Linked DNA regions of Allochromatium vinosum DSM 180. The protein of the gene in region 1 interacts with the protein of each later gene in a pairwise test. Links are inferred from orthologs where the notes say so. Each region holds a gene or a part of one and is shown in the gene's direction. Other genes may lie near its edges.

The links. The genes of interacting proteins can lie anywhere in the genome.
Region 2: the proteins of zipA (region 1) and ftsZ interact in binary tests that used the Escherichia coli proteins (3 or more experiments, as listed by UniProt). The link is inferred for Allochromatium vinosum DSM 180 from one-to-one orthologs.

What each region holds. Positions count from the first base shown.
Region 1 is NC_013851.1:1,526,481-1,529,390, forward strand. It holds zipA (cell division protein ZipA), read left to right. Parts: upstream 1-962; coding sequence 963-1,859; downstream 1,860-2,910. Other genes in the region: smc (chromosome segregation protein SMC), read left to right, coding at 1-874; ligA (NAD-dependent DNA ligase LigA), read left to right, coding at 1,856-2,910. UniProt on the Escherichia coli protein: Essential cell division protein that stabilizes the FtsZ protofilaments by cross-linking them and that serves as a cytoplasmic membrane anchor for the Z ring.
Region 2 is NC_013851.1:145,410-148,354, forward strand. It holds ftsZ (cell division protein FtsZ), read left to right. Parts: upstream 1-862; coding sequence 863-2,029; downstream 2,030-2,945. Other genes in the region: ftsA (cell division protein FtsA), read left to right, coding at 1-699; lpxC (UDP-3-O-acyl-N-acetylglucosamine deacetylase), read left to right, coding at 2,264-2,945. UniProt on the Escherichia coli protein: Essential cell division protein that forms a contractile ring structure (Z ring) at the future cell division site. The regulation of the ring assembly controls the timing and the location of cell division.

The sequences.
Region 1 (2,910 bases):
CGAAACGCTGGAAGCCGAGGTCCGCACGCTGGAGCAGTCGCGTCAGCGCGCCGAGCAGGCGGTCCAGGCCAACCAGCGCGGACTGGACACCGTGCGGCTGGAGCGTCAGGAGCGTCTGGTCCGCCAGCGCACGCTGGAGGAACAGTTCGCCGAACTCGGCGCCAGTCAGGGCGCGATCCTGGAATCACTCGATCCGGCGGCGACCGAGACCGTCTGGCAGGAGGAACTGAGCAAGGTCGCCGCGCGCATCCAGCGTCTGGGCGCGGTCAATCTGGCGGCGGTCGATGAATTCAAGGAACAGTCCGAGCGCAAGACCTACCTCGACGCCCAGCACGACGACATCGCCCGTTCGCTGGAGACCCTGGAGCAGGCGATCCGCAAGATCGATCGCGAGACCCGCAGCCGCTTCAAGGAGACCTATGATCAGGTCGATCAGGGCTTCCAGCAGCTCTTTCCGCGTCTGTTCGGCGGCGGACAGGCCTATCTGGAACTGACCGACGAGGATCTGCTCGAAACCGGCGTCAGCGTCATGGCACGCCCGCCCGGCAAGCGCAACGCCAGCATCCATCTGCTCTCGGGCGGCGAGAAGGCCCTGACCGCCGTGGCGCTGGTGTTCGCCATCTTCCAGCTCAACCCGGCGCCCTTCTGTATGCTCGACGAGGTCGACGCCCCGCTCGACGATGCCAACGTCGGGCGTTTCTGCGAACTGGTGCGCGCGATGTCGGACCAGGTGCAGTTCATCTTCATCAGTCACAACAAGGTGACGATGGAGATCGCGCATCATTTGATGGGCGTGACCATGCACGAGCCGGGTGTGTCGCGTCTGGTCAGCGTCGACGTCGACGAGGCGGTGCGTCTGGCGGCGGTGGCCTGAGAAACGATCTCGGGCGATACAGCCCGAACCGGCATTGTTATACTTGCGCCCTTACAGCTTAAAAACCCACTAAAAAACCAACACACGAATGGACGCCAGCACCATCCGCCTGATCCTGATCGTCATTGGAGCCATCCTGATCGTGGCGCTCTATCTCTGGGAGCGTCATCGCGAGCGCCAGGGGGGCTATCACGACGACTACGAAGACGATTATCTGGTCGAGGACGAGGGCGCGGACGAACCCTATGGCGTGCGTCCGAGCCGGCATGATCCCGCGCCCGACCGCTACGAAGCCGCCGAGCCGCCGCCCGTGCAAGAGCCGCCTGCGGCCAAGCCGGCGCGATCCAAGTCCTGGTTGCGGTCGCGCATCAGCCCGGAACCGGACGTCGAGTCGAGTCCCGAGCCCGGTCGGGTGGAGCGCATGCGCGAGCCTGAGCCGATGCCGGATGAGGCCGAGGACATCCCGGAGCCGAAGACGACCAAACCGGCCAAGGCAGCTCCAGCCGCTTCTTCGGCGCCCAAGGCTCCCAAACGCCGCGAGGTCTCGGTGTCTGATCCGCTGCTGATCCAGTTGAGCGTCAGCGCGCGCCGTTATCCCTTCAAGGGTCCGGAGATCCTGGAGGTAGCTGCCGGTTGCGGACTCTATCCGGGCGAGATGGACATCTTCCACTGTCTCGACGAGTTCGAAGACGAGACCCGGGTCTATTTCAGTATGGCCAACATGGTCAAGCCGGGGCGCTTCCCCTTCGATGAGATGGACGGCTTTTCGACCCCCGGACTGGTGCTCTTCGCTCAGTTGGAGGGCGATCCCGAAGACATGACCATCCTCGACGAGATGGTGGCCACGGCGCGCAAGCTGGCCCTGTCGCTCAATGGGGACGTGCTCGATGCGGCACGCCGGCCGCTGACCGTCAAGAAAGAGGAAGAGCTGCGTCAGGCCGTGACCGACAACGAACTACGCTGGAAACGGACCCGGCGGCGGTGACGTCCTCCGCCATCACCCAGCGCATCGAGGCGCTGCGCGCCGAGATCCGCTATCACAATCATCGCTACTACGTACTCGACGATCCTGAGATCCCGGACGCCGAGTACGACCGCCTGTTCGCCGAGCTCCAGCAGCTGGAAGCCGAACACCCCGCTCTGATCACGCCCGATTCGCCCACCCAGCGCGTCGGCGCCGAGCCGCGTCCGGAGTTGGGCGAGGTTCGGCACGCTGTCCCCATGATCTCGCTCGACAATGCGATGAGCGATGAGCGGCTGGTGGAGTTCCATCGTCGTCTCACGGTTGCGCTGCCTGAATTCGATCCTGTGCTCTACACCGCCGAGCCGAAGTTCGACGGGCTGGCGATCACGCTGCGCTATGAATCCGGGGTGCTGGTGCTGGCCGCGACCCGTGGCGACGGCACGCGCGGCGAGGACGTGACCCACAACGCGCGGACCATTCCGAACGTGCCGTTGCGGCTTCTCGGTGAGGACTGGCCCGAGGTGCTGGAGGTGCGCGGCGAGGTCTACATGCCGCGTGCCGGATTCGACCGGCTCAACGCGCGTCTGGAGGAACGCGGCGAGCGTCCCTTCGCCAATCCGCGCAATGCCGCCGCCGGCAGTCTGCGTCAGCTCGATCCGCGCGTCACCGCCCGTCGGCCGCTGCGTTTCTGCGCCTATGGCTGGGGCGAGATCGCGGGCGAGCCGGGCGAGAGTCAGTTCGAGATGCTCCAGCGTCTGGCTGGCTGGGGGCTGCCGATCTCGCCCGAGCTACGGCAGGTGGCGGGACTCGATGGCTGTCGCGACTATTTCGAGGCTTTGGGACGGCGGCGCGCGACGCTCGATTACGACATCGACGGCGTGGTCTTCAAGCTCGACCGGCTGTCGGCGCAGACGGCGCTCGGGGCCACGGCGCATCATCCGCGCTGGGCCATCGCGCGCAAGTTTCCGGCTCAGGAGGCGCTGACCGAGGTCGAGGCGGTCGAGTTTCAGGTCGGGCGCACGGGGGCCGTGACGCCGGTGGCGCGGCTGCGTCCGGTGCAGGTCGGCGGGGT
Region 2 (2,945 bases), 1.4 Mb from region 1 along the record:
CTGGAGGTCGACGATCTGGTGCTGGCGCAGTTGAGTTCGAGCTATGCGGTGCTCGGCGAGGACGAGAAGGAGCTGGGCGTGTGCGTGGTCGACATCGGCGGCGGGACCACGGATCTGGCGGTCTTCACCGATGGCGCCATCCGGCACACGGCCGTCATTCCGATCGCCGGCGATCAGGTCACCAACGACATCGCCGTGGCACTGCGCACGCCGACCCAGCACGCCGAGCAGATCAAGATCCAGCACGCCTGCGCCCTGACCCAACTGGCGGCCAATGGAGACAACATCGAGGTGCCGAGCATCGGTGACCGGCCGCCGCGGCGGCTCTCGCGCCAGACCCTGGCCGAGGTCGTCGAGCCGCGCTACGAGGAGTTGCTGACCCTGCTGCACAACGAGTTGCGTCGCAGCGGTTTTGAGGACGTGATCGCCGGCGGTGTGGTCCTGACCGGCGGCAGCGCCAAGATGCGCGGACTGATCGAGCTGGCCGAGGAAGTGTTCCACATGCCGGTGCGGCTGGGGGTGCCCAATCGCGTGCTGGGTCTGTCGGAGGTCGTCGACAATCCGGCCCATTCCACGGGCGTGGGGCTTTTGATGTATGCACGTCAGCATCGCTTCTCGCGTCGTCCGGAGCCGTCCGACACTCCAGGGTTGAAGGGAATGCTGGTTCGTTTGCGCCATTGGTTCCAAGGGAATTTCTGATTCGATCGATGGGGGCAACTCCCTATCGAGACCGGTTCGAGTTTGTTGGTCGGTCGGTGCGTGTCGAGCGCGTCGACCGAGTCGGGGGGGTCGTTGGACGTGAGTCCACGGCTAGAATTCAAGGTTTATGGTGGCGCATGGGGTGCGCCTGGGAGCAGATCAAATGTTTGAATTGATGGATACTCACAGTCAGAATGCCGTCATCAAGGTCATCGGTGTCGGTGGTGGTGGCAGCAACGCGGTCAATCACATGGTGGCCTCGACCATCGAGGGCGTGGACTTCATCTGTGCCAACACGGATGCACAGGCACTGCGTCACTCCAACGTCAAGACCATCCTGCAGCTGGGCGCCGGCATCACGAAGGGACTGGGCGCGGGCGCCGATCCGGACGTCGGTCGGCACGCGGCGCTCGAGGATCGCGACCGCATCCAGGAGGCCCTGGAGGGAGCGGACATGGTGTTCATCACCGCCGGCATGGGCGGCGGTACGGGCACGGGTGCCGCGCCCATCGTGGCTCAGGTCGCCAAGGAACTCGGCATCCTGACCGTCGCCGTGGTCACCAAGCCCTTCCCCTTCGAGGGCACCAGACGTCGACGCATCGCCGAGGAAGGCATCACGGAGCTGGCCCAGCACGTCGACTCGCTCATCACCATCCCCAACGAAAAGCTGCTGGCGGTGCTGGGCAAGGACATGAGCCTGCTCGACGCCTTCAAGGCCGCCAACGACGTTCTGCTCAACGCCACCCAGGGCATCGCCGAACTCATCACCTGTCGCGGTCTGATCAACGTCGACTTCGCCGACGTCAAGACCGTCATGTCCAACATGGGCGTGGCCATGATGGGTACCGGCTCGGCGCGCGGCGAGAACCGCGCGCGCGAGGCCGCCGAGGCCGCCATCAAGAGTCCGCTGCTGGAAGACATCGATCTGGCCGGCGCCAAGGGCATCCTGGTCAACATCACCGCCGGCATGACCCTGACCATCGGCGAGTTCGACGAGGTCGGTAACACGGTGCGCGACTTTGCCGACGACGACGCCACCGTGGTCGTGGGCACCGTGGTCGATCCGGAGCTGGAGGACGAACTGCGCGTGACCGTGGTGGCCACCGGACTCGGCGACCGGCGCGTCAAGGTCAAGCGCACGGCGGGCGAGCCGGCGATGCGCCTGATCACGGGGGACTCGGACAGCTCAGCCCCGGATTATCGTGAGATGGATCGTCGTCCGGCCATCTATCGCAAGGGGGGAGCGACGCCCGCCGCGTCCGACAAGAGCGAAGACAACGACCTGGATTACCTGGACATCCCGGCGTTCCTGCGTCGTCAAGCGGATTGATCAGGACTTTCCCTGTATCGATAACTCTAGGCAAAACAAAGTCATCCTGCTTTTTTTGTCGTCGAGCTTGAAAAAATTTCGGGAAAACCCTAATATGATTATCGCCAGCGCCTCTTTGTCTGGGGGCGTGGGGCGATATCAGAAGGATCCGAGGCGTTGATGCCCGTGTCCGAGTCGAACGGCTGGCCGATCGCCTGACGGCCGTCGTGGATTGCGATGGGAGATCCCGAATCGATGCTCAAGCAGCGCACATTGAAGAACGCCATCCGTGCGACCGGGGTCGGCCTGCATACGGGCGAGAAGGTCGAGCTGACCCTGCGCCCGGCTGCGCCCGATACGGGGATCGTCTTTCGTCGCATCGATCTGGATCAACCTGTCACCATCGCCGCCACGCCCTTCAACGTCGGCGATACGCGGTTGTCGACCACCCTGGTCAATGGCGATGTGCGGGTCTCGACCATCGAGCACCTGCTCTCGGCCTTCGCCGGTCTGGGGATCGACAACGCCTATGTGGATCTGGCCGCCGCCGAGGTGCCGATCATGGACGGCAGCGCTGCGCCCTTCGTCTTTCTGCTGCAATCGGCGGGGATCGAGGAGCAGTCCAAGGCCAAGCGCTTCATCCGCATCAAGCGCCCGGTCGAGGTCCGCGACGGCGACAAGTTCGCGCGCTTCACGCCCTATGACGGCTTCAAGGTGAACTTCTCGATCGAGTTCGACCATCCAGCCTTCCAGGCGCGCTCGAATCAGGCCGAGATCGATTTCTCGACCGCGTCCTTCGTGCGTGAGCTGAGTCGGGCCCGGACCTTCGGTTTCCTGCGCGACATCGAGGCGCTGCGCCAGCAGAATCTGGCCCTTGGCGGCAGTCTGGACAATGCCGTGGTGGTCGATGAGTACCGCATCCTCAACGAGGAGGGTC